Regions from separate parts of the Paenibacillus sp. BGI2013 genome, predicted to be linked through region 1. Evidence: riboswitches for the same ligand, from Rfam matches in the RefSeq annotation. Region 1 holds a riboswitch; each other region holds the start of a gene.

What was found. A riboswitch is a leader RNA that binds a small molecule or an ion and turns the genes downstream of it on or off. The one in region 1 is predicted to bind thiamine pyrophosphate.
Region 2: another riboswitch for thiamine pyrophosphate. It lies ahead of tenA (thiaminase II); the one in region 1 lies ahead of CXK86_RS23165 (ABC transporter ATP-binding protein).
Region 3: another riboswitch for thiamine pyrophosphate. It lies ahead of thiC (phosphomethylpyrimidine synthase ThiC); the one in region 1 lies ahead of CXK86_RS23165 (ABC transporter ATP-binding protein).
Region 4: another riboswitch for thiamine pyrophosphate. It lies ahead of CXK86_RS10600 (thiamine phosphate synthase); the one in region 1 lies ahead of CXK86_RS23165 (ABC transporter ATP-binding protein).

What each region holds. Positions count from the first base shown of each region.
Region 1 covers NZ_PJFA01000011.1:10,028-17,984, reverse strand. The annotation lists gene CXK86_RS23195 (energy-coupling factor transporter transmembrane component T family protein) at 1-128, opposite strand, end outside; gene CXK86_RS23190 (ABC transporter ATP-binding protein) at 103-1,674, opposite strand; gene CXK86_RS23185 (ECF transporter S component) at 1,675-2,268, opposite strand; gene CXK86_RS23180 (copper amine oxidase N-terminal domain-containing protein) at 2,775-3,728, shown strand; gene CXK86_RS23175 (pectate lyase) at 3,904-4,572, opposite strand; gene CXK86_RS23170 (radical SAM/SPASM domain-containing protein) at 4,921-5,796, opposite strand; TPP riboswitch at 6,014-6,116, shown strand; gene CXK86_RS23165 (ABC transporter ATP-binding protein) at 6,274-7,041, shown strand; gene CXK86_RS23160 (ABC transporter permease) at 7,028-7,858, shown strand.
Region 2 covers NZ_PJFA01000004.1:427,851-435,807, reverse strand. The annotation lists gene CXK86_RS12875 (zinc-dependent alcohol dehydrogenase) at 1-431, shown strand, start outside; gene CXK86_RS12870 (hypothetical protein) at 463-663, shown strand; gene CXK86_RS12865 (spore coat protein) at 675-971, shown strand; gene tenA (thiaminase II) at 1,183-1,845, opposite strand; TPP riboswitch at 1,958-2,055, opposite strand; gene CXK86_RS12855 (endo-1,4-beta-xylanase) at 2,262-4,934, opposite strand; gene CXK86_RS12850 (PRD domain-containing protein) at 5,230-6,081, opposite strand; gene CXK86_RS12845 (glycoside hydrolase family 1 protein) at 6,099-7,541, opposite strand; gene CXK86_RS12840 (beta-glucoside-specific PTS transporter subunit IIABC) at 7,603-7,957, opposite strand, start outside.
Region 3 covers NZ_PJFA01000023.1:49,559-57,515, forward strand. The annotation lists gene CXK86_RS30575 (lipoate--protein ligase family protein) at 130-984, shown strand; gene CXK86_RS30580 (hypothetical protein) at 1,055-1,279, shown strand; gene CXK86_RS30585 (Fe-Mn family superoxide dismutase) at 1,428-2,708, opposite strand; gene CXK86_RS30590 (alpha/beta hydrolase) at 2,858-3,883, opposite strand; gene CXK86_RS30595 (IclR family transcriptional regulator) at 4,243-4,986, shown strand; TPP riboswitch at 5,136-5,249, shown strand; gene thiC (phosphomethylpyrimidine synthase ThiC) at 5,668-7,452, shown strand; gene CXK86_RS32855 (hypothetical protein) at 7,815-7,957, opposite strand, start outside.
Region 4 covers NZ_PJFA01000003.1:717,591-725,547, forward strand. The annotation lists gene CXK86_RS10590 (hypothetical protein) at 1-877, shown strand, start outside; gene CXK86_RS10595 (ABC-F family ATP-binding cassette domain-containing protein) at 1,016-2,566, shown strand; TPP riboswitch at 2,642-2,751, shown strand; gene CXK86_RS10600 (thiamine phosphate synthase) at 2,977-3,639, shown strand; gene thiO (glycine oxidase ThiO) at 3,657-4,829, shown strand; gene thiS (sulfur carrier protein ThiS) at 4,826-5,029, shown strand; gene CXK86_RS10615 (thiazole synthase) at 5,032-5,799, shown strand; gene CXK86_RS10620 (ThiF family adenylyltransferase) at 5,796-6,845, shown strand; gene CXK86_RS10625 (response regulator transcription factor) at 6,965-7,669, shown strand; gene CXK86_RS10630 (C40 family peptidase) at 7,780-7,957, opposite strand, start outside.

The sequences.
Region 1 (7,957 bases):
ACGTTGGCCATTACATTCAGATTGTGAATGAGGATAACGATGACAAACATCATCGTCAGAATGATCATCTTTAATCCCGGGTTGACGTTATGAAGCCAGGTTTCACGGTGAGGAAACGACAGTTGCATCAGTTAACCTCCCCTCATCCACCATCCAGATTCGGGTGCAATATCTTTTTACAATTTCACGATCATGGGTAACCATAACAATGGCTGTTCCCTCTCTCCGCAATTGCTCCAGCTGTGCTAACATGGCAAACGTATTGCGGGCATCCTGTCCAAAAGTAGGTTCATCCAACAGCAGTATTCGCTGCTCTCTCACCAGTGCAGAGGCAACGCTCAAGCGTCGTTTCTGCCCCATCGATAATTGGTAGGGATGACGCTCGGAGAGGTCGATTAGCCCAAATTGATTCAACATATGATTTGTCCTGACAAGTCTTTCTTCCGTTGTCAGCCTGCCCCCCAGCAATGAGAATTCCACTTCTTCCGCGACGGTGTTGGTCACAAATTGAAACTCCGGGTTCTGAAATACAAACGCGATTCGATCTGCAAGCTGCTCCGTTTTGCCAGAAGGCTGACCTTCCACCTCATAATGACCTGTTGTTTTCAGGATATTCATCAGAGATAACAACAACGAACTCTTGCCTGCACCGTTGGCTCCGACAATACCAATCCAGTCTCCATGCCATACCTTGGCCTGCTCCACCTGAATGAAAGGTGTTTTCCCACGCCATCCGGTGAACTGCTGCAAGTCCAGTGCAGGCAGATAGGCGGGAGATACAGGCGAAAAGGATGAGTCGTGAGATATGGGGGATATACCCGGTGTATCGGATAAGCCAGACGATCGCTGTGCTTCCAAATTTGAGATGCCGTGATCCACACACACTTGAATCTCTCCAGAAGCACTTCCCTCTTCTTGCTTAGCTGCCTGCTCTTGCTCCTCCCATATGCCTGGATACCAGATTCCATAAGCCTTCAGCTTTTCCCGTTCATGCGTAAATACCTGCTGTGCTGGCCCATCCGCCACAATCTTTCCTTCAGGTGATAACACAATGATGCGGTCGACCATATCCACAATCTTGTTTATTTTGTGTTCAACGATGATGATTGTTTTGTCACTGGCGATCCGTCTGACCGTATCCCACACCTGGGAAGTCCCCTCATCATCCAGCAGTGCAGTGGGTTCATCCAAAAACAATACCTCCGGGTCCATGGCAAGCATCGAAGCAATCGCAAGACGCTGCTTCATCCCCTGAGACATGGACTGGATCAATACACGATTCTGTTCAAAGGATAACCCCACTTGTTTCAGATAATATTCAATCAGAGCAGGCATCTCTTCACGCGGAATATTTCGGTTTTCCAGAACAAATGCGATCTCTTCATCTGTAAATGACATACAGAACTGGGTATCCGGATCTTGAAAGACCACTCCTGCTTTGGCGGGAACCTGAATATCATCACATTTCATCGGAATCTCAACCGAACGTGGTATCAAACCGCTCAGAATTTGCAATAACGTTGATTTACCGGAGCCACTCGGGCCAAGCAACAGCACTTTCTCTCCTTGACGCACAGAAAGAGACAAGCCTTGAAATACCAAGGCTTTCTCTCCCGGGAACTTGCATCTTAGATTAGTCACACTTACCGCTTGCGAATTCTCTTCCCCGTTCATCTAATCCAGCGCCTCATAATCTTGTTTGGATACCGGTCTGAGTGAACGCGTTACACCGGTTAGTTCCAATGCTTTGGCAAGATAATAAGCAAACACTCCAGCAATCAGAATACTTCCAATGAAGCGGAATCCGATAAATAGCGTATAATTCCACGCCGAGAGTGAATCAATATACCCGTATTGGTAATCCAGCAAAAGCGAAGCCGCTGCAGCTCCTATGGCTGCAAGACAGGTGACAAACAGATTGGTTTTGCGATACAAAAATGCGGCGAAGAATATCTCAGCTCCCAATCCTTGCAACAGGCCATACACCAGTGTCGACATGCCCCATTCACTACCCAAGAAAGCACTTACCGTTGAAGCCGCAACTTCGGCAAGAATAGCCACGCCTGGTTTACGAATGATAACAAAAGCAAACGTGCCCGCCATAAACCACATGCCGTAGATCATCTGCTCCGCATGAACGCCAAATGGTTTCATCAAGTCATATGTAGGTCCCCATATCTTGTAAATCACCCCAAACACTACTGCGATCACGATGGTTACCAGAATATCCGTTAGTTTCAATCGCTTGTTGCCTGCTGTTGTTGCCATGTTCTCTACGTCCTTCCTTTGTTCCCTGTGGGGTTTATCATAATAAACGAAAAAGCCTCCCCGGTTCCGGGAAGGCCTTACGTACAGTGTACAATCCTCACAATGATGTATGGGATGGATGTCGAAAATACGGAATATCAACCAGCCCCCCCTCCGCCCTGGCAGATACATCACCACAGTTCAAAGAGGTCTGTTGTTCATCCACGTTCATTCCCACAATTCACCCTTACATATCGCAAATCCATGTTCTCTACGCTGGCATTACCCAGATCAGATGTACGGTCAGCGGCACAAGGCCACTCTCTCAGCCCAACTTCATTGAGCTCCCGGTTCACTTATTTCATTGCTTCTAATGTACATCAGATGGGTATTTGTGGCAATCCCTAGAAAAATCATCATGCTTCATTTGGGGTAACAGGGGAAAGAATCTGATGGTTCACTTTCCATAATATGAAACATTCAGGTTATGTGATCCGTCTTAAACATTAGAAGGGAGATTGATAGTGATGAAAGATTACAATTCTATTTGGCAGCTTAAAACATGGCAAATGGTCCTTGCCGCTTCGATACTCACCGCAGGCACGGCACCTGCCTTACTCTCATCCACTGTGGCGGAAGCCGCAGCAACTAAACCTAAACCGACAGCTTATATTAACAATGTTCAAGCTCAATATGATGTTGTAATACGGCAGGGTATTACGTACGTGGCATTGACGGAGCTTCAATTCCTCGGCAACTATACGTTTGGTTACAATAACAAAACAAAAGAGATCAGCATTAGCACAGGCAGCGATAAGTATGTCCTTACACCTAACAGCAAAACAATGAAGAAAAACGGTCAGAATGCGACATTATCCTCAGCGCCGATTCTGGTGAATGGTAAAGCGATGCTTCCGCTCCGTGCCATCGGTGAAGCTTTTGGTGCCAAGGTGCAGTGGAACCAGAAGGCCAAGGAAGCCTACATTTACACTACCGATGCTACGATTGTAAAAGAATATAACAGTTCCGATCTGACTGTGGCGCGTGAAGCCGCACTGCATCTGCCACGTTTCTCTGAACTGGGACAAGCACGTCTGGACATTCGCAATCCTTTGGGTCCGGTGGATTCATCCATTGAATACATCTTTGAGCAAGGTAAAAAAGATCGTTTCTTCGTTGTTGAGGATAACGATCTGATCAGTTATTATATCCTTAAAAATGGAAGTGCACTGTTACAATGGCAGGCTAACATCAGCAAAAATGCCGGAACCATCGGTGACCTGTTCTTTATTAAAAACAAAGCCGTTGCTGAAGCAGGGACTCGTCCTTCCGTAACAGGTCAAACACTCGTATCATTCAAGTACTCTCGCATGCTTGAAGAAACCTCTTACGAGATCATGAACAAATTGGGCTCTATCGATACCGGTTCTGTTGTCCCCGAGAAAGGCAAAGTCATCGTTGAAGTTCCGGGAGAGAAATAGTCTGAGCATCCTCTATAAGACATTGCTCAGCAGAAATTATCACATCTGCATTACAAAGAGCGCCCTCAAAGTCATTGTGGCAATGACCTTGGGACGCTCTTTTTGGCGTTATATTTTAACTTCAAATCACAAGTGGAGCTTAACTTTTACCAACTCCAGCGATTCAATCTCCTGTTTAATATTGCGTATTGCCGGATTGACTGGTCTTACCTGAAGCAAATCCCTTGAATAGGGTTGGCACTTTGGAATAGCGGGTATTCGTAATTTTCCCTTGTGATGTGCTGCTGTCTGTACGCATAATCGAATCTTTCACATTGGAAATGTTGGAGTTATCCAGCGTCATGTTAACTGCAAAGGAAGTTCCACCATTTTGGCGAACCAGTTTGCCAATATCATCTGCACGGAAATTTTTGATGTTAATTGTTCCAGCTGCATTCATCTGGAACACTTTATCATAAGCCTTATACGCTGCTCCACCGGTAATGTTAACCGTTCCGGCAGACTTCAATGTCAGTGCATCCTCGCCCACGTCCTGCCAGACCACATTCGATATATTACAGTTGCCATAACAGTGAACACCATCAGCAGCTGGTGATCCAATGTTTACGTTTTTGAGCGTGGCCCCTGCCTCCAGACGGAAGACTGGCTTCTGATTTTCTGCTTGAGATCCGTCGCCCAGTGTGGAAGGATTAGCTACAAATGTTTTGCCTTGACCATCATAGGTCGTGCCCTTTGGAACAACAATAGTTGAATTTACAACCGTAGGCGCAGCCGCAGCCGGAACTGCACCAAATATAGAAGCAACCAAACCAGCAGACAGTAACAACGTCAACATTTTTTTCATAACTTTATTCCTCCCTTATTCTCTTGTTTTTTAGTATTGTACAAGGCTGAGCTTGTCCTGAAAGATCGTCAGAGGTGCACCTCTGTTCGATCTACAACCTAATCCTACCAAATAAGGAAGGTAACTAGAATAATCATTAGATCAGATATATCATGACAACGCACAATCCCTGTCATATCGGCATTTTTTGCATATCAGGTCCCTCAAGCAATATGCTGATATCAACCTCAGGTATGCTCATTTGTAACGTATATACCCCTCACTTAATCCCCGATAACAAAGAAAGACCACTGCATTTGTCTCCAAATGTGTGATCTTGAATGGCTTCCGGTTTGCTGATATATGATATCAGGCTCCGAATCTCTGACGATAACCGCACTTTCTACACAACTCTTCCACAGCTTCCCGCTTGGAGAAGCCATATACCAGATTGTTCGCTCGCTCTCCCTCAATAATCTCCGAGAATGACTTCTCGTGCACATTACCGAGGTTAATGACACCCTCGCCATCGAGACAGCATGGAACCACCGTTCCATCTACAAGCACAGCTGCCTGACCACGCAATGCATGGCAGAAGCCTTTGCCGTCATCTTCAGGTGCATCCAGACTTGGCCACTGGAACTCATGGTCCTGATTCAGGTATACATTCGGGGCAATTTTGACCCCGCTGCCTGGAACTACTTTTTCCTCAATGCGGAAGTCCAGATTGAACTCACGTTCCAATACTTCAAGGGTCTCCCGATTTCGATTCATCTGAGCATTTGTGAAGTTATCCTGCGTCAGATTCCAAAGTCGGAATGAGATGATGACATTGTGCTTAACGGCCTCGTGTACAAAGGACAAAATATGACGCAGGTATCCGTCACGATCTGTTGAACCTTCATGCCCATCGAAGCTGTGCAGGGAGAAATTCATCTGCCGCAGCGCCGGTTTGCCAAGCAATTTATGCTGAGTCTTGGGCAGCAGTGTACCATTCGTTGTAATGTTCACCTTGAGTCCCTTTTCATGTGCGGAATCGAGCAACAGATCTATTTTGGGATGCAACAAGGGTTCGCCTTTGACATGTAGATAAATATGATTGGTGTGTGGTTTAACTTGATCCAGTATATTGTTGAAGACTTCAGGGTCAATGAATCCTTTGGCACGCTGTGTCTGCGGACAGAAGCTGCATGTCAGATTGCAGATACTCGTGATCTCAATATATACTTTTTTGAACGTTTTCAACTCGGGTCCCCATTCTGCTTCGGAGGGAGAACAATCCCGCCTGCATTTGTGATCCGGCCAATATGCGCCACCACTATTATATCGGGTTAGGGAGCCCAGGTAAATTGTTCAGTTGTTCCGGTCTGACTCCACGCTCATCTCAAGAAATCCATCATGCTGCCTCTTTACAGTTCATGTTCAAGTGATATATGCTGAACACACAACTGCATATCTTGAACTTTTGCACTAGGGGAGCCTTGCGGCTGAGACGAATATGACTATTCGGACCCTTTGAACCTGATCTGGATCATACCAGCGGAGGGAAGTGGAGCGGCCTTTTAGTAAGCGGATTTTTTTCATGTATGTGAAGATAAATTGCGGATTTAACTTACAGACCCACTCATTTCTCCGGAAATGGGTGGGTCTTTTTTGTTTCTTTTGCAGAGACAGGATGCCGTTGTTATTCCAGCAGTCTGACATCAAGGGGGGGAGGATCAGATGGATAACCATGTAACCATTCACAACGTAAGCTTTGCTTTTCCCGGAAAAAAGGATTCCCCTGTGCTCTCCAATGTGTCGCTTCAGGTTCAACAAGGAGAATTTGTCTCGCTCATCGGCTCCAGCGGATCAGGTAAAAGCACGCTCTTCAAGCTGCTCGCAGGCTTGCATGAGCCAACCGTTGGCATCATCGATATAGCTGATGTACCGCAAGGACAACGACTCGGACGAGTCGCCTATATGCCGCAGAAAGATCTGCTGTTATCCTGGCGTACCGTCATGGAGAACTGCATGGTGCCTGCCGAGCTGGCACCAGGCCGACAAGACAAGGACAAGTTACGGGCAAACATCCTAGCTGGGTTGGCAAGGTTCGGCCTGTCGGGTTATGAACAGGCCTACCCGGATGAGTTATCCGGCGGCATGCGGCAGCGGGTGGCATTTCTTCGTACCTTGCTTACAGGCGGGCAGCTCATGTTGCTGGATGAACCCTTCGGTGCACTCGACGCCTTAACCAAACGAGAAATGCATCGCTGGTTGCTGGAGCTTTGGGAGGGCATTGGCCAAACCGTGCTGTTCATTACACATGACATCGAAGAAGCCCTGCTGTTAAGTGACCGTATCATTCTGTTAACTCCAGGGGGGCAAGGTCAGCAGTTGCGTGAGATGACGGTTCCTTTACCACGCCCAAGGCATTCGAACATGATCTACGAACCGGCTCTCGTGCAGATGAGACAACAACTGGAGGAACAATTGCATGCAAAGCGATAGAGCTGAGGTCAGCGTCTGGGCGTGGTGTTCGAAGTGGCTCTCTAGGTCGTTTTCCCAATATGGTTTGTTTATTATGCTCATGTTCTTATTACTGGCGATCTGGGAAGTGATCGTGCGTATGGGATGGGTGCCCTCCTTCATCATTCCTGCACCCACGGCCATCATAGGCTCACTGGTTGAGCATCGTCGTCTGCTGTTGACCATCCATTTGCCTGCTACCTTTATGGAGGTTGTTGTTGGTTTTGTCTTGTCCATAGTGACTGGAATTACGCTAGCAACAGGCATGCATATGAACCGATCGATTGAAAAAGCCTTGTATCCCTTCATCGTGATCAGTCAGACCATCCCGCTGATTGCCTTGTCCCCCGTATTTATCCTGTGGTTTGGTTACACGTTGTGGAGCAAAGTCGCCGTGGTGTTCTTAATCGCATTCTTTCCCATTGTGGTCAGTACCTACGATGGACTCCGCCAAGGCGATCCAGAGCAGCGTGAACTGCTGCTCACCATGGGCGCCAGCAAGTGGGATATTTTTTGCAAACTCCAGGTTCCGCTGGCACTTCCTTCTTTTTTCTCCGGGCTAAAGATGTCTGTGGTGTACTGCGTGGTTGGGGCAACGATTGGCGAATGGCTCGGTGGCAGCAAAGGTCTCGGATACTTCAGCCGCCGCATGTCCAGCAACATGAACACGGATGCGATGTTTGCCGCTATTGTGCTGTTATCCCTGCTTGGGATCGTTTTGTTTGTACTGATTGCCTGGCTGGAGAAACGGTTTAGCATACGGCGTCATCGTCATGGAGGCAACAGAAAAGTTGGATAATACTTAGATAGAAATTTGATGTAAATACAAGAGTTACATTCTTCAAAACAAAACATATCTTATGCACAATTTCAGCAACATCTTCAATCAGTTCATTGT
Region 2 (7,957 bases), on a different contig from region 1:
TTGGGAACACTCTCAAGGAAATGACCAAAGGCGGCGCCGATGTCGTGATTGATGCGGTAGGAATGGACGGCAAGATGAGCGATCTTGAATTTCTAGCCAGCGGTATGAAACTGCAAGGCGGCACCATGAGTGCATTTATCATTGCATCTCAGGCTGTCCGCAAAGGTGGCACCATTCAAGTCACTGGTGTATACGGCGGACGTTATAACGGATTCCCGCTCGGTGACATCATGCAGCGAAACGTGAATATCCGTTCCGGACAAGCTCCGGTCATTCACTACATGCCATACATGTACGAGTTGGTTACGTCTGGCAAAGTGGACCCTGGGGACATTGTTACGCACGTCATTCCGCTCAGCGAGGCCAAGCGGGGCTATGAAGTGTTCGATACAAAAACGGACGATTGCATTAAAGTCATCTTAAAGCCTTAAATATGAATTGATACATGGGAGGACAATCTGAATGGATTCCACATACGCTTTGCATGAGATGCTCGAGGTGCATGAAATAGCTGCGTTCAAGACGGTTTGCATGACAAAATCCAAGACCATGCAAGCTCTGGTAACCGACCCGGAGCTCAAGCAAATTTTGCAACAAGATGCGACATTATCACAACAGCAGCTTCAGGAGCTCGGTGGAGTGCTGTCTAAAGCGACTGTATAGGAGATAAAAAAATGAACCCAATATTAGAACACATGACTGGTCTTAATACGCTGACCGATGACGTGATCGCAATGGATTTTTTGATGAACGCCAAGAGCGGTGTCAGAAACTACGCCATGGCTGTGACCGAATGTGCCACCCCCGAAATCAAACAAATTTTGATGAAACAGCTCGATGAAGCCATAGACTCTCATGAAAAGATATCAAATTACATGGTGCAGCATGGCTTATACCACCCTTACCATATTGCAGAGCAAATTCAGCTCGATCTGAAAAATATTCAGACTGCTATGAACATTCCGTCCTGACACCCTTTTTGATTTTAGCTAGAGACTTCAGTGAACAAAATGTTCCTGTGTCAAGAATTTCAACAATAAAAAAGGCGGATACACTCCGCCCTTTTTTTGGCATCGTCACGAAACACGCATATACAAGCGTTCCTTTACTTAAATCTACTTATTTTTCATCCTGAGACTGTTTATGGACGCTGCTCGCTAATTGAATTAACTATTAGTGAACTCAAGGCTCCAACCTCCATGACATCTCCCAAAAATCAAGCTCAAAGCGACTGCACATCACGAAAATATCTTCCATCCGTTGGTACGTTCCCTCGCTACAGCCTTCTAATAGCTTATCCGTTAACGTCACTAGGGATTGATTGTTGCTGTTGTATTCAGAGGAAGCATATCCTGTGATCCACTCTCCATAAAAAGGATGATCAGCTGCACCTGGCTTTTGAGCAAGGACTTGACCAATCTCCGCATAGCTCCATGAGCAGGCCAGAATGGATACAAGTACTTCTGCTATGCCACCCGCATGGGAAATAGAGAGCATATAGTTAGTATAGGCTGCATTTTTCAGTGCAGGTTTTACCTGGAACACATGATCCTCTGTAATTCCTAATCGCTCCATATAAGAACGATGAATTTTCATTTCACCATTCAGGATGTTATCTACGTTTTTACTAAAAAACTGCATCAATTTGGGGTCGTGCGACTTGACGATACCTAGTGCAAATACACGGGCATAATCGAACAGGTACAAGTAGTCTTGCAGCAAATAATAACGAAATTGTTCAACCGGTAAGGAACCATCTCCGATTCCTTTAACAAAGGGATGCTCGAGACATTCCTTCCACACGGGCTGTGCTGCCTGATATAGTCTCTCTGAAATAGTCAACATGTGTTCCTCCAATTCATAATGTACGTATTAAAAACAAAAAAACGAAACATCCATAGGATGTTTCGCAGACAAATACACTAAAACAAGGGGGTTCGCATGAGCTACCCAAGTACAGTGTTTCATCGTTGCATCCCTACGTTGGCATTATCCAAGTCAGGTAAGGTCGGTTTAACACCCTCTCAGCCGGTTAAGGCTCCCTCGCAAACGGTTGTATGTAGTTGATTACTTTCTTATTCCCATAAAAGAAAAAATAACATCCATTTAGTATATCAAGGGCTGTTAAATATAGTCAAGGCAGATTGTATCGCCCCTCATCACCTTTGGTGACGTATGTAAACGATGAAAACCATCACAACAATGGTTGAGTTTTAGCCACTGTTATGATGTTTTCTATTCTTGCAACTACTGCCGATGGTTTAATGTCCGAGTTTGTTCTTTCCGACAAAAGTGAGTATTCCGTACTGGGAAGTGTTTCTCCAGCTCTCATTGGTCGTATCATTCCACTTGGCTACGCTCTGCTTACCTCCGCCCTGGTTGTCGTTAATTTGAAGCTCGAAACCGAGAACATTTCCTGTTTTGGGCGTCAGTGAATGTAACTGGATTCGGGCTTCTACGAGATATCCTTTATTTGTTTTCTTCACAGCACTTACAAGGCGTCCAGGTGAGGCACCCCCTGCAAAGGTTCCTACATTGTCTGCACTGATTCTGAACTGGGCATCATCATATTGAAAATACGGTGTGCGCTGGTGATTCTCGTCCAGGAAAATCTCAACCGAATCCTGATCCCATGGGTTGATGCTATCTGTGATGATGTTTGGATCAGTGACGTCGATCAGCAGGTATAGATATTCACCTGACCACATTGCGCGAGCCACTGCCTCTGCACCTTCGCTTTGGTTCAACCGGTTTACTTCAATCGGTGCAGCCTTATTCCATGATGTGTCTTTCTTCCCATCAATCTGAACAATCCCTTGTACAGCTTGTGCAGATTTGGGCATAGGGGCAAGCTGAATCACGCCGTATTTGCTTGTATCCTGTTCCTGAGATTGTGTTCGATCATTCCAGTACAGTGGATTATAAGGTTGTGTCCCACTTGAACCGCCATCAGTCACACGGATATCCAATCCGGCTTCATATTCTGATCCGACTTGGATACCACCCCACGGAATGGACAATTCAACCTGATATCCGGCTTTGGTCTCGCGTACACGATATGAACGCTTCTCCACGCCCTCAGCTTTGCCCGACCGCTTAATGATTACATGTCGGTCATCTACTTCATATGAAGTGGTCTTGCCATTATTGAGATCAACAAAGATATCTACTTTGTCATTCACATCTGCCTTCGCATCCTGAACATCCACGAGGATATACAGGTTACTATGATCCCATAAGGTGCGGAAACTGGCTGATCCCGCAGAGTCACCCTTCAGTGGAGTAGACACCGCTTTGTTCCAGAGCGGATCTTGTGACTGTTTTTTGATATCCGGTTTACCCGAAAGTGAGACGGCTCTCTGTGTCAACACAGGCAAGCTGGATTCATCCACAAGTCCCCAGTATGCTTTTTTGGCCTTAAGGGCTGAATCAAACAGCATAGCCTGGTTGTTGTAAGACTTCTCATCTTGGAGTCCCCATAAGGTAACTGAAGAAATGTGGTCTTTGTGTTTTTTGTACAAATCCAACAGTTCCTTATATCGATACGCCTGCTTTACTGCAACTTCATCGGACATCTCTTCACCAAATGGAATTCCGCTATCCACATCCAGTTCCGTGATCTGAATATCCAATCCAAGTTCGGCGAACATGCTGATCGTTTTTTCAATTTCCTTGATGGGCGGGGATTCCAGGTTATAGTGGGATTGCAAACCCACACCATCGATGAGCCCTTTCTCTTTCAGTCGTTTGACCAACTGATACATATGCTCTCTTTTCTCAGGGATTTCCGTGAAGTATTCGTTGTAATATAATTTGGCATTCGGATCGGCTGCACGAGCGAATTCATAGGTTTTCTCAATATAATCCGGACCAATTAGTTCATAAAAGGGACTTTTACGTAAACCGTTGGCATCACCATTGCTATCCGCAATCGCCTCGTTTACCACATCCCAGGCATAGATCTTACCTTTGTATCGGGTCATGACGGTTTCAACGTAATCCTGAATCCGGGCAAGTAGTAATTCTCGACTCGCAGGGTTACCCTGAGGATCCTTGAACATCCACTCTGCTGCATCAATATGCCACAACAACGCATGTGCGCGTACGCCCATACCATGCTCCTCGGCGAACTGAACATATTGATCGGCTGCCTCGAACTCATAAACACCTTCGGAAGGAGACATGTACTTCGGTTTCATCTCATAGGTTGCGGTCAAGCTGTTAAAGTGCTTTGTGAGCAGTTGTCCGTATGCGCCTTCCAACTGCCAGCGATACACCGCTGCACCAATGGGGAAATCATCTTGATACAGGTCCTTCAGAGACAGAATACCTTCTTCAATCTCCAGTTGCTCGGCCAGAGTAAATGATACATCATCCACATAGAACGATAACGTATCTACGCTATCTTCAGAGATGTAGGGTGTTTCGATGAACAAATTCAATTCAGTGGGATCATCGCTATACTGAAATTTTCCGGTGATCTTGTGCCATGTATTCCATTCTGTTTTGGCAATTTTCACGCTACCGATTGGGTTCCAGCTTTCGGAAGTTGTTTTTTTATATGTGGTGAGCTGTAGTGTTTGATCCGTGGTGGGCTCCTGAGTAAGTCTTACATATGCCGCAATTTCGTACTCTTGGTTACGCTTAAGCAGATCCTTCATGGATAACATCGGTCCATGATAGGAACGCTCACGGTTGGCGACCAGCATGCTGGACTGACCTTCGTGTGCTTCCTGCTGTGTCACTGTCAGCCTTTCGCTACCGACACGTGGAGTCCATCCCTGAAGTGTACCGTCTTCAAAGTTTGTGCTCAAATGACCTCCCTCCACTTCCGTAACTGCTTTGGCTGCATGTGAGACATTCGTAAATGGAAGCATGGCGAGTACCAGCACAAGAACCAAGGCCGTTATATTCCATTGGCCTAACCGTTTCATACAATTCCTCCTCTTAATTTGGTCTAAGTATTTCTGAACGGATTAACATCCAGATAAATAGATTATAGCTCTTTAGACAGCGCTTACATATAACAAATTTACAATAATTACAATAAAATGTTATCACTTGGTAATCTTATGTGGGTTTAGGAAGCTGGAGTTCGTTCGCAAGGGATATCAAAAAACCGCTACATATTTGCAAAAATAAAAGACCGTTTCCCGATAAAATACGAGAAAACGGTCATCGTTAGAAAGTATCTTTTTTCTGTTCACTAACAGGCATATAAACTTTGTTTTATAATCGTCCCTCGTGACCCTGATCCTCCTGCACAATTCGAGCTATGTGAATCATCAAATATAATAATTCCTCGTTTGATATGGAGATATCCAGCATATTCTGCACGTAGGTTTTAATCATCTCCGCGCATTTGTATTCAAGCGGATGCTCCTTCACCATGTGCTGAAATATAAAATCTTTCGCCGAATTGCCCAGACGTCCTTCTTGTAAACGCTGGATGAAGAATTGCAAATGTGTGACAAGTCTCACATAATGGATGGAGTTTTTGTTCAATTGCATATCAAAGGTGTATTGTATCAGGTTAAAAATATCTTTTAACATCTTAACGGATTGCATCGTGCGCTCCATATTCTGCTCATGTGTTTGGGCATTCACGAAATGAAAAGCGATATTCCCTGCTTCTTCTTCCGGTAGTTCAATATCCAATTCTAGATTCAACATATGAACAGCTTCAACCCCCAGTTCGAACTCGACAGGATGAAACCTCTGGATCTCCCATAACATGCGATTCTGTAATGCTACACCTTTTTTCCATCGTTCAATGGCAAATGACAAGTGATCCATAAGCGTAAAGAAGATTTGATCGTCAAGAGACAGCTTTTCTTTTGCATTGGTAATCAGTTTGTTTATGACATTCACATGTTTTTCTGGCATGTTTTCGATGGTTCGTACGTAAGCCTGGGCAGACGGATTATTTTGCAGAATGAATCGTTTCTGGATATGCTCTTCATCGAGTCGCTCGCCGACTTTGCCTTTGAATGCCAACCCTTTTCCCATGACAATCATCTCTTGTCCCTGTTCATCTTTGGTCAGAAGCAAGCTGTTATTTAATATTTTGATTACTCTCATGCATTCATCACGATCCTTTATTCTTTCGTGACCGTCTGATCCGAATTTCCGATACATCTGCCATTCTGTTTAATGACCTCTTGATACCACGAGAAGCTTTTCTTCTTCAAACGCTTCAAGTCTTTCAGATCCTGTTCACCGCGGTTTACATAGATCATTCCATAACGTTTCCCATACCCCTGATGTGTGCTTACCACGTCAATAACGGACCAAGGGCAATAACCAATCACATCTACTCCATCTGTTAGAGCCAGTCTGATCTGTTCCAGATGTTTCTCGATAAAATCAATCCGGTACGTATCGTTAATGGTGTTATCTGCCTCAAGTACATCCGGGGCTCCAATGCCATTTTCCGTAATTAGAATAGGGAGACCATACCGTTCACATACCTTACGCAATGTCAGCCTTAGGCCAACCGGGTCGATGACCCAACCATATTTTGTTTTTTCGGTATAAGGATTCTCCGCCGCCCGGTATACTCCCTGCTCACCAAGCATAATTTGCTGATCCCCTGCACGAGCTGTAACATCCGACGCATCGCCCATACTGGCGGCAATGGTTGCCGTCGAGTAGTAGTTGATTGCTACCAGATCGGGGCGGCCAGACCGGATATCTTCCATGTCACCCTGCTCAATAACCGGCTCGATGCCGCGTTCCTGTAAATAACTCCAGAATAATGGATTATACTGTCCCCACACCGATAAGTCGAGAAAACCCCATCCACGAATCGTCTCCCAGTTATGTGCAGCGATTGCATCTGCTGGTTTGGAAGTTGCCTGGTACATGGAAGTCATGTTTAATGCAGGACCAATCTTGCCTTGCGGGAGCATATCATGAAATAGTCGCATCGTTCTGCCTTGAGCTACAAACATGTGATGATTTTGCTGATACAGTTCCTTACTGGAAGGCAGACGTCCGCCTTTTGGTGTACCAATAGCACCTGGATGGAGAATCATCGTATTTTGCTCATTAATGGTCAACCAATATTTCACTTTATGCCCGTAATGTTCAAACAAGATACGCCCATACTCGACGAAGGCATCGATCGTCCCCCGGTTGTTCCACCCTCCGGTTTTCTCAAGCTCGTAGGGTAAGTCGAAATGGTACATGGTCACAATGGGTTCAATACCATGGAGCAGCAATTCGTCAATTAATTGGTGATAAAAATCGAGTCCCTTCTCATTAACAGCCCCTGTGCCTGAAGGCAAGATTCGAGTCCATGCAATTGAAAAACGATATGCTTTGAGGCCCAGCTCTGCAAAAAGCTTCACGTCTTCTCTGAATCGGTGATAGTGATCGCTCGCAACCGTGAAATCGGCGGTTCCAGCCGGATGATCACACATATCGATGACGGACAGGCCTTTGCCATCTTTGTTCCAGGCTCCCTCCACTTGATAGGCCGAGGTAGACCCTCCCCACAGAAATTCATTGGGGAATGGTTTGATCTGTTGATATAACATCTCAAGCACTCCTTCATTTTAAAAGTTGATCATGATATATGACGGGACCATATTACGGTTGTTACGAAAGGTGGATAATGGTTGCTCCAACCTCCACAGGATTCTGCTTCTCCAGCTTAATATCCGAGAAACGCTCCGAATTGGCGATAATGATCGGGGTTATGACTTCATACCCTTCTGCCTTGATGGCATCGATATCAAAGCGGATCAACAAGTCCCCCCGTTGTACGCGATCCCCTACTTTAATGGAAGAGTCAAAATGTCTCCCCTTTAGGTTGACGGTATCCACTCCAATATGAATGAGCACCTCTTCTCCATCATAACCGTTTAATTTGACCGCATGTTTGGAGTCCATGAAAGCCGTAACTTCACCTGCGATTGGTGCATACAGTTCTCCTTTGGAAGGAATAATGGCA
Region 3 (7,957 bases), on a different contig from region 1:
AGCAGTTTTTAAGCCATAGGATATGATATAAATAAGCCGTGTTCCCTGGGAACCGGCTTATTTATATATGCGTTGTCATTCCTATATACTGGATACATATGAATTCGTGAAGCCGGAGGTAATGGAACAATGAGTGTACCTTCCCATTCAGATCAACCGGTTCAGCCGGAAAAGGGACTACAGGCAGATCAACAGGCTACATTGCGTCTGCAAATCTGGGAGACACCACTCTTGCGACAAGGGAGTAGTGTACTCGAAGCTTTTGCTTGGGAAGAAGTTATGTGCAGGCGGGTTGGGGCAGGGCATTTACCTGTTGCACATATATGGAGACACCCAGATGCCTTTGTAGCGGGTCTGCGTGACCGCAGGTTGCCACAGGCTGTAGAAGCGATGGAACAGATTAGAAGCCAAGGGACGGCGGTCTGTGTTCGGCCTTCCGGTGGAGCGGCAGTACCCTTGAATCCAGGGGTAGTTAATGTGTCGCTGATTCTGCCTAATCCCGGACATGCCATCAATATTCATGATGATTTCCGAGAGATGGCTTCGATTATTGCCGAGTCGCTAACGCCGTGGTCGAATCAGGCGCAAACTGGTGAGGTTCAGGGTGCTTTTTGCCCGGGAGATTATGATGTCAGTGTAGGTGGCCTAAAATTCTGTGGTATTGCCCAGCGCAGGCAGGCAAAGGCGTATATCATTACGGCTTTTATCATCGTGGAAGGTCAGGGAGATCAACTGGCAGCGGACGTGCGACAATTCTATCAGCATGCAGCAGGTGGGGCGAGTGAAGGATATCCTGATGTTCAGCCTGGCACGATGGCAAGTCTGAAAGAATTGGCAGGTGTACCTTCAGCCGCGGCATATACTGCGGCTTTGGTTCGAACACTACGGGATCGCTATCCACAGGCGGAGACCAGCAGGGTGCTTAGCGTTGGCTCTGAAGAAGTACGCCTGACAGCTGAGCAGATGAAGCTGCGATACGATTAACACTTTTTACTAGGGCTTGGAATTGGTTAATAGAGATGATATGATGTGATTTCGGAAGGAGAGTGTTAGGATGGACACATTGAGATATACGTATTTATATGAGGTTGTATCAACAGGCGAAAAATCCGAGTTCAGCCAAATGGCAACAAGCAAGGAAGAGGCTGCTGCACTGATCGTTGCACGTATAGCCGATCTGGAGTTTACAGATGAGTCTGATATCAAGCTGGGCGATCTGATCTCCATTAGCAAACAGGTTGGCGACAACTATGTGGCGTGCGAGGGCTGTGCTTCTTAAGTGAACATTTAGAAATAGGAAGTCTCTCAAAATACAAGCAAGTCTCTTCTTACAGGAGGCTTGCTTTTTTGTATACACCAAAAGAGATATCGTTCAGTCATTCGGCTGGAGATATCTCTTTTTTTCTCTAATCCATCTAACCCCAAGCTTAATAAGGCGGCCACAACAACTTGCGTGCCGTTTCGTAACGTTCGGCCACAGCGGGCCAGTAGACAACGTTCCACCAATCCTCGATATACTTTTTGCGTTCATTCTGATGTTTCAGATAGTAGGCATGTTCCCACACATCCAGTGGCAGGAGTGGTACGATATCGGACTGGGACAGGTTCTGGTGTTTTTCCGCCTGCAAAATCTCCAAACGATGTGCTCTCGGGCTCCAGACAAGCATCGCCCAGCCACTGCCTTCCACCTTGTTCGCGGCTTCTGTGAATTGATTCTTAAACGCTTCATAACTCCCGAAATCTCGCTTGATCTGCTCTGCGAGCATACCGGAAGGTTTGCCGCCGCCAGCAGGGTTCATAATTGTCCAGAAGATCGTATGCAGGTAGTGGCCTGCCCCGTTGAAGGCAAGTTCACGTTCCCAATGTTTGATGAGTTCAAAGTTATTCTTTTTTCGCGATTCCGCCAGCTTCTTCTCTGCTACATTCAGTCCGTCCACATAAGATTGATGGTGTTTGTCATGATGGATACGCATCGTCAGCTCATCAATATGTGGCTCCAGCGCATTGTACGCATAGGGGAGAGGCGGCAGTGTGTGTCCTCCAATGGGAACCGGCTTTTCTTTTACAGGAGGTGCTGTAGAGCTGGGTGTGGCTTGTGTTGTTCCGGTAGAAGACGGTTGAACGGTTGCGGATTGGATCTGAGCTGGAGCGGCAGGTGCATTTACATTTCCCTCTGGAGAAGTTGGAGCTTCTGAAGCTTGGCGATGGATGCTTCCTGACTCTGACGTATGCAGCGCATTTTCCAGAAAAAGTGATGGCTCCGAATCCGTCTCACGCAAGATGCCCGGTTGGCCAAGCGTATCCAATACACCCAGAAAATACTCCGACTCGCGGATAAAATGCAGAATGAGTACTTTGGCAAGCGGAACAGCTTGCACAGCAGCACTTTGCTCCAGAAGAACATACAGCTGTTTGATGAACTCTCTCGATTGCTGCCGAGCTGCCAACACAAGTTGATCGATACAACGAACCATGTAGGGAGCAGGTGGATGGGTTGCGGGCAATAGTTGTTTTAAAAGCTGATTGGCTACTCGCTCACTGTTTGCAAAGGTAACCTCCCATTCCTCCAATAGCTTGACGTATGGGGGCTCCAGATCAGGAACCAGGGCACGAATCACGAGTGTATGTTCTTTCTCCTGCTCTTTCCAAAAACGAATTTCCTCCAATGTTCGCAGAGGCAGCAGGTGACCATATCCATACCAGTTCATCTATGTTGAACCTCCTTCAGATGAAATTCATTGCATGCAGACCGTCTGTTCATGCGTCCCAAGAGTATATTCCGCGAGCTTGTTGTCCTATGAGTGCAAAAAAAAGAGCCCCTGAGGGCTCTGGAAAAAATTCAATGATTGAAATTTGGTTATTCTCCATTATTCGTGTTTTGCACATCGTCACTGCTTGTTTTCGTTACATGACTCAGGAAAGTTGAGACACGGCGCAGATATTCCTTTGGATGCTCCCGGAAGATCAACTCATGATGCGCATCCTGGACAATCCATACATCCGAGTACGGATTGGTCTGGTTGGCGGCGAGTTGCTCCGCAATTGGATAAGGCGCCTTCTCGTCCTCTGTACCATGGATGAAGAAAATCGGGAACGGATAATCTTCCTTTTTCACTTCCTGGTATGGAATCTGTTGTAATCCGGTACCATTCAGAACAGGGAACAACAGTTTCATGATCTCCAGTGTAGGCTGACGTGGCAGATCGATCTGGTTGTGAATGTTGTGGTACAGCGTATCTGGCTCCAGCAGGAACGCACTGTCCAGAATCATTGCATCCACTTCCTTCGTAATCAGTCCGGTTTGTAACGCTGTACCGGCACCCATCGAGAAACCCCAGACAACCAGTTCCTGCGCACCACGTTGCTTGGCGAACTGGATCGCACCGAGCAATTGCTGTGACTCAGCTTTGCCACCTGTGGCTACAGCTTTGTTCACCTGTGAGGCGAAGCCATAATCGAACATGACCACGTTGAACCCAAGTTGATGGGCATAGTGTGCCAGGTCATACATGGGTACCCATGTTTCTTCACGATTGGCACCATAGCCGTGACTGAAAATAATCGTTTTGCTTGCAGCATTGTCAGCAGGTATATACCATCCCTGCATCGTCCGGCTGCCATCTGCTGCCGGGAACGTGATGTCTTCGTACTTCATGTTCTTGGCTTGCATCGGATTGGAGAAGACTGGCGCTACCGTTGGATTGGATAATACCCATGCGATATAACCATGCAGTGCAATAAAACAAAACAGTAGAAAAAATACAACGGAGAGCAGCAACGCTACGATAATATGTTTGAACCGAATCAGCCTCGGTGATAGGGAAGAGGGCAGATCGGACACTTTTGTTTGCAGCGGGGCTTCGCTCTGGGATGATTGATACATGAATGCCCCTCCTTTGAAGTTCAGTTGAAGATAACAACGACATGAAAAGAGAATTGCGTCGATTTCAGAGCCTGCTTCAGAGCGATATCTTAATGTAATATATCTTTATCGTATGTTCCAATATAGTCAAAGTCAATTGATTGAGGGCATTTGTTACGCAATTGTTATATAGTTCTTAAGATATATGGGTAACATTACCTTAGTGTGTAAATTACAGGGGATTAAGTCTTATAAAAAGGGAAAATTTACACGTTGGCCTATTTTGATTTTGGCTCTTTTTGGTTTACAGATGAGACCGTTTCTCATATAATTTATGTAACCAAGTTTCATGTGATGAAACATGAGGAGGGCATTATGCCATGGAAGATCGCAAGTTAACCGTCCGGGCTGTGGAACGGGCGCTGGATATATTATTATGTTTTACCACACGCAGTGATCTGGGACTCACCGAAATTGCCAGCCAGATCGGCCTGCACAAAAGTACAGTCCACCGTTTGATGGCTACGCTGGAGGATCGAGGGTTCGTGATCCGCGATGCAGCAACAGAGAAGTACCGACTTGGCATCCGAATCTGGGAGCTGTCAGCTCATATGTCCCGCAGTGATGATCCCGCTATTCTGCTGTTGCCTGCGATGGAGCGACTGAGAGATCGATTGGGGGAGACCGTGAGTCTGTACCTGCGTGATGGGAGTGAACGGATTCGTATTCAGGCGGTGCAAAGTGATCAGGCGATCCGCCGAGTTGCTCCCGTTGGTGTTAGACTCCCGCTGTCTGTGGGGGCTTCCAGCAAAGTCCTGATGGCGTTTGCCACGGACGAGGATCGTGAAGAACTGATGAACGGGCCGGAATGGCCGGTGTTTATTGATCCCGCGGTGTATTTGGCGCAGATGGGAGATATCCGGGATAACGGATATGCGACGAGTTATGAGGAACGTGAGCCGGGAGCTGCCGCGGTATCGGTACCGATTATGGATCGCAGAGGCAATATTGCAGCCGCACTCTCGGTCTCAGGGCCTGTCAGCCGACTCTCACAGGAGACATTGCATGAATACGCACCTGTGTTGAAGGATGCTGCTACGCAAATGGGGCTCATGTTATCCTGATGTTGAGGTAAGTTTTTTCTCCAATAGAGTTTGATCATTTGGAATATAAAGGTTGTTTTTATGTTCCGGTTGCGCTACTCTGTAATGGACGGCCCAACGGGGCCAGCTTCATTGAATATGAACAGCGGCTTATGTAAGCCGCAACTTATTAACGTTACTGGGGGAGTCCGAATTGTCCGGACTGAGACGGAATCGCATGAGATTCCGGACCCTTTGCACCTGATCTGGATCATACCAGCGTAGGGAAGTAATCGGCGATATGACCACAACCACCACATGATGTGACCCTTGTAGGGCTCCGTTAAGGAGCTGCATAAAGGTGCATTATTGGTGATGGACATAAAAGTCGGTTCCTTCGGGGACCGGCTTTTTTATATACAGGGAACGGGCGATATAGCGCATACTCCATCGACTTCTTTTTCAATACCTGCGAAAGTGGGCTTGGATGAGGAGGGAAGTCACCATAGATCCATGATCTGTGCTGCCTTCCGGTCTGTTGTGAACTGTACATAAATTATGTCTCCCCTGGTCTGGTGTAGGATCGCTCTTTCTTCTCTGCATTGCGCATGATTTGGGACAGGTACGTAAGTGAGCTAATGACTATTCCAACCAAACAAGCGACGAACACTGAGGAGGAGACAAGCGAACATGAGTACAGGAAATCAAATGGGACAACAAGCGATGGAACGGGAACATAACGATCAGCAGGTGGAAAAGGAAACAAGCGCGGCCGGACGGGTTCAGCCTTTTCCGGGCAGCCGCAAAGTCTACATTCAGGGCTCACGGCCGGACATTGCTGTACCGGAACGTGAGATAGCCCTTCATGACACGAATACTCCCCAAGGGGTGGAGCATAACGAACCGCTGCGTGTCTATGATACGAGCGGCCCCATGACCGATCCCGCATTTCATGCGGATATCCGCGCAGGTTTGCCAGCCCTGCGCACCCGCTGGATCACAGAGCGTGGCGATGTTGAAGCTTATCAGGGTCGTACGGTTAAACCGGAGGATAACGGACTGAAGCCCGGAGGGAAGAGAGCTGGCGCTGAAGAGTACCCCGGATTACGAGGCAAACCGCTGCGGGCACAGCCAGGACGTTGTGTGACTCAGATGCATTACGCGAGGCAGGGAGTCATTACGGCAGAGATGGAATTCGCCGCCATTCGTGAAGGCGTGGAACCGGAATTTGTAAGGCAGGAGCTGGCGAGTGGACGGGCCATCCTGCCGTCCAACATCAATCACCCGGAGAGTGAGCCGATGTTGATTGGTCGTCATTTTCATGTGAAGATCAATGCCAATATAGGCAACTCTTCTGTATCTTCCTCCATCGAGGAAGAGGTGGAGAAGATGACTTGGGCGGTACGCTGGGGATCGGATACCGTGATGGATCTATCCACAGGCAAAAACATCCATACCACCCGGGAATGGATCATCCGTAATTCACCTGTGCCGATTGGTACGGTGCCGCTGTATCAGGCGCTGGAGAAGGTGAATGGCGAAGCGGAAGCGCTGACCTGGGAGTTGTACCGTGACACACTCATTGAGCAGGCAGAGCAGGGCGTGGACTACTTTACGATTCATGCAGGTGTACTGCTGCGTTATATCCCCATGACCGCCAAGCGAATGACAGGCATTGTGTCTCGGGGCGGTTCCATTATGGCAGCATGGTGTCTGGCGCATCATCAGGAGAATTTTTTGTATACCCATTTTGAAGAAATCTGTGAGATTATGAAAAGGTATGATGTAGCGTTTTCGCTGGGAGATGGACTTCGTCCAGGCAGTATCTACGATGCCAATGACGAGGCTCAGATGGCGGAACTGGCTACGCTCGGGGAACTGACGCAGATTGCGTGGAAGCACGATGTGCAGGTGATGATCGAAGGTCCTGGGCATGTGCCGATGCATAAGATCAAGGAGAATGTGGACTTGCAGATGGAGATCTGTAAAGAGGCACCGTTCTATACGTTGGGGCCGCTGACGACCGACATTGCCCCGGGTTACGATCACATCACATCCGCCATTGGTGCGGCCATGATTGGCTGGTTCGGCACGTCGATGCTCTGTTATGTTACGCCAAAAGAACATTTGGGCCTTCCCAATAAGGATGATGTGCGGGAAGGGGTTATAGCCTACAAGATCGCAGCTCATGCCGCCGATCTGGCGAAGGGACATCCACGTGCCCAGCGCCGCGATGACGCATTGTCCAAGGCACGCTTCGAGTTCCGTTGGCGGGACCAGTTCAACCTGTCGCTGGACCCGGAACGTGCGCTGTCCTACCATGATGAGACGCTGCCAGCAGAAGGGGCCAAAGAAGCTCATTTCTGCTCCATGTGCGGACCAAAGTTCTGTAGCATGCGCATCACGCAGGACATTCGTGCTTACGCTGCTGAACAGAAATTGCCCGAAGACGAGGCCGTAGCCGCAGGGATGCAGGCGAAGGCTGAGGAGTACCGGATGCGCTCCTAAGGGAGCCAAGTGATGAAGGTTTTTTTGAAGCTTTAAATTATAAATATTGATTAATGTTTGGACAAGGCCAAACCCGCTTCACCGTAACTCTTGGATTCAATCCAACTTACGCCAAATCTGAAATAGGATGCCTGCGATGACAAACAGCACGCCATCAGAAAGTTTAAGATTACTAGCATGTAGAAGTGCGGAAGAACCCATACCGACTAGGAACAAGATAAGAATATATAAAAATCGCATTAATTTATTCACCTCTCTTTTTGAGTGAAATGTGTAAAAGAGAACGATTTTTATATCGTTCTCTTTTGTGAATTTAAATTTACTCTACCTATATTACATAAACATATTTAACAAAGACTTTATTAATAATTAAAATTTTTAAGTGTACCTCTGGAATCATTATCAGCAGAGCCTGAGAAGCTAACCTCTAGAGCTCCAAAACTCAATCCTACACTGCCCGTACCTTTAATGTGGTAGTAATTGGATTGTATTTGAGATAGACCAC
Region 4 (7,957 bases), on a different contig from region 1:
ACGATACAGATCTGCACTTCAAACTGCAGTCATGGATGCAGGTGCAGTGATGCATCAAAATGAGAAGCAAAATGATGAAGCCGGTTATGATTCAACCAAGTTTGTTAAAGCGGACAAAGAGCTTGCCTTGTTGACATTTACGCAGACGATGGCTTTGAATATGGGGATTCAGGATGATCCCGCAGCTATTCGAAACATGTTTAATTACATTCCTGCCGTGGTTATTCTGGATTATGATGGCTATTATATGTTGTCCACAGAAACAGAGTTGACAGGTAACCGTGAAGATTCTTTAAGGCAAGTGTGGAGCCCCAAGAAACCTTATACATATTCAGATTCTAATGGTAACAGTATTAACTTTACACTGGACGACTACGTATATGCCTATGACGCAAACGCAGGGAAATGGATTGAAGGATTTCAAAAAGAACTGGCTTCAAGCACACAGATTCCTTTACTTCAGAATACCAGCGTATTTGAACAAGTTAGACAAAGCCGGATTGTGGCTGCTGTACAGGATGATCTGGCTGATGTGATTAACCGCCATAATGAGTTTGCCAGAAAGAACGGTATTTCCTATACGTTTACGATGCCCCTGATTGCGCAGGAAGATTGGTACAACTCCATTAACGATACAGGGATTATGGCCTTTATCCAAGGTATAGGTGTGGGTGACCAGAAGATTAACAATTATGCAATTGGTGGAGGCAGACTTGTGAAGAAAACGGCCATCGTAGGTGGGGTAGATCCTTTAACGGGTATCAGGTACTATTACCCCTCCACATGTGGTAATGGTTACCGTGCTGAAGAGGTGTTCACAGACGCAAGACAAGCAGCTGCACAAGGCTATTTCGAATATAAATGCTCTAATCGTTAGGTTAGCCTGTATGACAAAATCATGTAAGAGGTTCCTGAACTGTTTACATTACTTTCAGAAAAGACTGGACCTGTGCTAGAATAGGGTTTCGGAACAATAACAAAAGTAATGTCTAATAGATAGGAGCAACCTCATCTTATGAGTTTATTGTCAGTAGAGAACGTAAGTCACAATTTTGGAGATCGCACGTTATTTAAAAATGTATCGTTTCGTTTACTTGCCGGAGAGCGCGTAGGACTTGTTGGTGCCAATGGTGTGGGTAAATCCACATTAATGAACATCCTTACCGGTAAATTGCTTAAAGATAGTGGAAAAGTGGAATGGACACCTAAGGTCCGTTATGGATATCTGGATCAGCACACGAAGCTTACGCCAGGCAAAACCATTCGTGACGTGCTTAAGGATGCATTCCTTCCGTTGCTTGAATTGGAAAAAGAAATGATGAATATTACGGACCAGATGGCAGATGCAGATCCAGATAAGCTGGAGCAGTTGCTGGAAGAGATGGGCGATATTCAGGAACAACTGGAACAGGGCGATTTTTATCTGATTGACGTAAAAGTGGAAGAGATGGCCAATGGTCTTGGTTTATCCGCAATTGGTCTTGATCGAGATGTCGCAGCTCTAAGTGGTGGACAACGTACCAAGGTGCTTCTTGCCAAGCTTCTGCTCGAGAAACCTACAGCTCTTTTACTGGATGAGCCGACCAACTATCTGGATGTAGAGCACATTGAATGGCTGTCACGTTACCTGAAGGACTACCCACACGCGTTTCTCTTAATCTCCCATGACACGGAATTCATGAATGAAGTCGTAAATGTCATTTATCATTTGGAATTTGCCAAATTAACGAGATATGCAGCGAACTATAACAAGTTCCTCGAGATGGCTGATATGAATAAAGCCCAGCATATTGATGCATACGAGAAGCAGCAAGAGTACATCAAGAAGCAGGAAGATTTCATTCAGCGTAACAAGGCACGTGCTTCAACTTCAGGTCGAGCGAAGAGCCGGGAGAAACAGCTGGACAGAATTGAACGTATTGATCGTCCAGATGAAGCAGCTAAACCAACGTTCAAATTCAAGGATGCCCGTGCGAGCAGCAAAACGGTCTTTGAGGGCATTGATTTTGAAATTGGATATACGTATCCTTTGCTGCCTAAGATGACAATGACAATTGAACGTGGTGAGAAAATTGCCATCGTAGGTTGTAATGGTGTGGGTAAATCGACGCTGTTGAAAACCATCCTGGGAAAAATATCTCCACTCAGTGGAAAGACTTTCTTGGGAGATTATCTCGAAACGGCCTATTTTGAGCAGGAAGTCCGTGCTGGAAATATCACGCCGATTGAGGATGTCTGGAATGAGTTTTCACATTTGACCCAGAATGAAGTCCGGGGTCATCTCGCTCGCTGTGGGTTGAAAAATGAGCACATTACCCGTCCGCTTAACATGCTGAGTGGTGGAGAACAAGCGAAGGTTCGTTTATGCAAACTCTTGATGCGTGAAAGCAACTGGATTCTATTCGATGAGCCGACGAACCATCTGGATGTAACGGCCAAAGCTGAGTTGCAGCGTGCGTTGCAAGAATTCAAGGGAACAGTGATACTTGTATCTCATGAACCTGATTTCTACGAGGGTTGGGTCACCAAAACATGGAATGTCGAAGAATGGTCTGAGAAAAACTAGACGATTCAAGCAACGTTCAGCAGAAATGAACGGTGACAAAAAAATCCGTCTATGGTAATATAGGCTACAACTTCATATGAACACTAGGGGGGCCGCACGATGCGGCTGAGATGGAAGAATGCGATTCCGGACCCTTTGCACCTGATCTGGATCATACCAGCGTAGGGAAGTGGCGAGCGCGTTTCAGTGAATGACGTGAGCAAACGGCAATCGAAAGAATTCAACCGTCTTGCTTAGTAAATTGAAACATGCAGTTGCGTGTATAACGTTATGGCTATAAGGTCTATAGCTTTATTGCACGAAATGAACTGTATGTATCAGTCAGTCATCTGGTCCTATAATTAATACGCAGCCACTCCCCTACGGGAGTGGCTTTTTTGTGTTTTCATAGCATTCACGTATGGAAGGAGATGAAAAGTACGGTAATTTCTCATGAACGTGTACACGGATCATTTGAACTGCATGTTGTATCTACGGGTGTAGGGAATCAAGCATCTTTTGTAAAAGCTGCAAAGGACGTTTGGCCATGGGTGGACTACATCCATATACGAGAGAAACAACTCTCGTGGCAACAAAAGATCGGTTGGGCTGAAAGTCTGCGTGGTGTTGGCGTTCCATCTTGTCGCATCGTTATCAATGGTTCAGAACTGCCACCACAGAATGACATCTATGGCGGTGTACATTGGGGGCAAGAGGCTATACGTAACTACAACCCTGCTGTTATAAGCAATGTCCAGCGAATTCGTCTGGGTGTATCTGTTCATTCAATCGATGAGGCAAAAATCGCTGAAGAACGGGGAGCCGATTACCTTTTCTTCGGGCATGTCTACTCAACCAACAGTAAGCCTGATCTTGAACCAAGAGGATTATATGCTCTGGCTGAAGTGTGCTCTGGTGTCTCCATTCCTGTCATGGCGATTGGGGGCATCGAACCGGGAAACATTCACGCTATTCTTTCTGCAGGCGCACAGGGAGTCGCTGTGATCTCGAATGTGTGGGCGAGCGATTCCCCGGATCGGGCTGCTGCATTATTAAGGCAGGCTATCGTTGCTACAGAAAGTCTGAGCCGCTGAATCAAGGAGATGAGATGATGAAAGAGATCATTACTGCTAGACCGGATAAAATTCATGCAGAAACGATTATTGTAGGCGGAGGCGTTGTTGGATGTGCCATTGCGTATGAACTTGCTTCCCGTGGACAGGATGTGCTGTTACTGGAGCGTTCGGCGATTGCAGGAGGGACTTCTTGCGCAGCGGCTGGGATGCTGGCAGCAGACAGTGAGGATTTTGCTCATCCTTTGATGGCTAAGCTCGCCAGGCAGAGTAGACAGTTACTTATCGAGCAACAGGAGCTAATGGCTACACTCAGTGAGGTAGAGACTGGCCTGCAACGCCAGGGATTCCTAACTCCTTTTCGTTCATACAGTGAATTAAGTAGCTATAAGAACAATCGGAAGTCTGCGTTGTCTGCTTCTGCTGATGAGGTGTGGTGGGACCGTTCCGTTGTGCAACAGGAGGCATCATGGCTTAACAGAGATACGTATGGAGCCTACTACAGACCTTACGAGAGTGAGATTCTTCCTGTCCATCTAACGAAGGCATATGCTGAATCCGCTCAAGCATTGGGAGCACGGGTTATGGAGGACATACAGGATATACGTGTGCAAGCAAACGAACACGGTGTGCAGGGGATCACCACATCGATCGGTGAGATGAAATGCAAACATGTCATTATAGCGGCTGGATTACAGAGTGAAGAGTTGATGAGACATGTGAATCTGAGCTTGCCTGTGTGGTCGGTAAAAGGTGAAATAGCCGCCGTTCAGTTCTCAGATGAACATGCAGGGTACAGACCTGATAGAACGGTGTATGCAGAGGATATCTATATTGTTCCCAAAGCCAATGGAGAGGTTTGGCTTGGGGCAACCAGTCTGCCAGGCAGAACGGATTTGAACGTTTCTGTACAGGGTGTTCAGAAGCTGCTAACAGCGGCTACCCACTGGGTGCCTGGGATGAAGGAAGCACAATTTATACGAGCGTGGGCAGGCGTAAGACCGGCAACTCCCGATGGACTGCCTTATATAGGTGCTTGCAAGAGTATACCCGGGTTGTTTGCCGCCTTTGGACATTACCGCAACGGTATCTTGCTTAGTGCGATAACAGGTAGGCTTATCGCTGAGTTGCTCGCTGGCAAAAGCTCAGAAGAACTCGGAATTGAGGCGCTGAGCCCTGAGCGATTGAACAGAAAGGGAGTGGTGCAGTGAATATCATCGTTAATGGTCAACGGATGGAGATTGAAGACAGATTGAATCGTGTGGATAAATTACTCCAATCTTTTGATTTGCAAGTCAAGACTGTAGTTGTAGAGCTGAACAAGCATATTTTAACGCGTGAGTATCATGAAACGACGGCATTAAGAGAAGGCGATCGAATCGAGATTGTACATTTTGTAGGAGGCGGTTGATGATGTTGAACATTGGTAAATATACGTTTGAGTCCAGATTGTTGCTTGGAACAGGCAAGTTTTCGGATCTGGAAGTGCAAAGTCAGGCTGTGGAAGCATCTGAAACGGAAGTTTTGACCTTTGCTGTTCGTCGTCTGAATCTGGAAGAGCGTAACCAGAAGCATTTCCTGGATACGTTGGATCTGGATAAATACACACTTCTTCCGAATACGGCAGGGGCTTCCACTGCGGAAGAGGCGGTGCGGATTGCCGAGCTTGCGCGGGCTTCAGGACTTTGTGATATGATAAAAGTCGAAGTCATCGGAGATGGAATGACGTTACTCCCAGATCCGATTGAAACGTACAAGGCTTGCGAAATTTTGCTGGAAAAGGGCTTCACGGTATTGCCTTATATTTCGGATGATGTCATTCTGGCCAAAAGGCTACAATTACTTGGCGTACATGCTGTAATGCCTGGCGCTTCTCCCATCGGAGCTGGTAGAGGTATCATCAATCCCTATAACCTTGAGATCATCATTGAGCAGGCCGTTGTACCTGTAATTGTGGATGCAGGATTGCGCTCCCCAAAAGATGCTGCTTATGCGATGGAACTTGGTGCCGATGGCGTATTGTTAAATACAGCCGTATCCGGATCAGGGGATCCAGTGAGCATGGCTAAAGCGATGCGATTGGGGGTAGAAGCCGGTAGATTGGCATATGAGGCAGGCATGATTCCCGTAAAGCGTTATGCAGCAGCCAGTAGTCCGGTGGAAGGAATGGTTCATACATGACAGATCAAATAACATCTTCCGAGCAGGCCGATCGTTATTCCAGACAGGAACGGTACGCGCCACTTGGCAAGGAAGGCCAGGCCAGATTAAAGGGCAGCAGAGTTTTAATTGTAGGCGCTGGCGCACTCGGAACAGGAATTGCAGAAACGTTAGTTCGTTCAGGAGTCGGACACTTAACGATTGTGGATCGTGATTATGTGGAGTGGAGTAACCTGCAGCGGCAGCAATTATATGTAGAACAGGACGCGCTTGAGCGGATACCGAAGGCAATGGCGGCGGAAAAACGTTTATCTGCCATTAATTCCACGGTTCATGTGGAAGGGAAAGTGTTGGACGTCAGAGTAGATGAGTTGGAAGAACTCGTTCAGCATACAGACTTGATCATGGATGCAACGGATAACTTTGATACCCGACTACTTATTAATGATATGGCACAGAAGCACGGTATTCCCTGGATTTATGGTGGATGCGTAGGTAGTTATGGTATTACCTATACGTTTATGCCCGGAGATACGCCATGTTTAAATTGTTTGCTGGGTGAAGTCCCTCTGGGTGGAGATACCTGTGATACGTCTGGCATCATACCTCAAGCCGTACAGATGGTAACGGCGAATCAGACCGCAGAAGCGATGAAGTTACTTAGTGGCAATGCAAATGCATTGAGACGTAAGTTATTGTCATTTGACGTGTGGAGGAACGAATACATATCCATCAATGTGGATGGTGCGAAAAAGCAAGACTGTCCTTCCTGCGGTACTTCGGCAACGTATCCATATCTTTCTGCGTCCAATCTGGAGAAAACAGATGTGTTGTGTGGCAGGGACACCGTTCAGATCCGACCTGCAAGGCGCATGAATCTGGATCTTCAACATACAGCAGATCGCCTGAACAGGCTTCAAGAAGGAAAAGTGGAATCCAATCCGTTTCTGGTTTCTTTTACAACAGGAGTCCATAGAATGGTTATTTTCCAAGATGGACGTGTCCTCGTACACGGAACAAAAGACACAGCTGAAGCACGTACGCTTGTCCATCGCTACTTTGGTTAAAGCAAGAAAGAAGCAAAGTCTGTTCCCTTGAGGGAATGGACTTTTTCATTTTACGGCATGCTATCTGTACCAACCATTGCTGCGAGCGGTGGGGATAGAGACAGGCCGGGTGAAAAAGAGTGAAAACAGCCATTTTGCTGATTGGAGCAGGAGAGCAGGTCAGCCTTATTCAGGATGTTTTATGTAGCGAAGGGTATGAAGTGCAACGAATGGAGTGGTCTGAACTAAACCAATCCGTCGAGCCTTCGTTGTTGCATATTAACCTGATCATCCTGGTAGACCGGGAAGAGGGGACGAAACATTGTGGCAAGGATCAGAAATTAGAATTAAAACGATGGTTAGATAAAGGTCAGGTTATACCTCTACTGGTTATTACTTCAAATGCATCTCCTCAGTTCATCGTGGAATGGCTGGATTATGGAGCTAATGACGTGATGGAGGAACCCATCCACATGACCGTAATGCTTGCCAGAATACGAAACTTATTGCGTGTTTTTGCGAATGCAACACCAGAGGGCGAAGAAGTAATTGTAGTACATGATCTTAAAGTGAATTTGCGTTCAAGACGGGTAAATCGTGCGGGTGAATACCTGACATTAACACCAAAAGAGTACGAATTGCTGGAATTTCTGGCCCTGCATGTGAATAAAGCATGTACCCGGAGTGATATTTTGCGGGAAGTATGGGGATATGAGTATGCGATGGATACCAACGTTGTGGATGTGTATATCAAACATCTGAGGGTTAAGGTGGATAAGGGAAGAAGTGTGAAACTGATTCATACTGTGCGTGGGATCGGTTATATGTTGCATGATAAAAATTAGATTACGAAGGTTAGTTCCATGAATCACCAGTTTAAAGTGTGGCAAAAAGAGGGTAAAAATAAAAGACCGGATAATACCCCCGGTCCTTACTCATTAGCTATGATGTGAATCTAAAGTACACGACGAGCTTTAACATACGTTCTCTTCCAAGTACCAGAGTCCAGATCAGAGAGGGTTACGCCTGGAGATCCGTACGTATGCAGAATCTTACCATTTCCCGCATAAACGCCTACGTGAGTGACATTGGAACCGGTAGAACGGCTACCGCTGGAGAAGAATACCAGATCT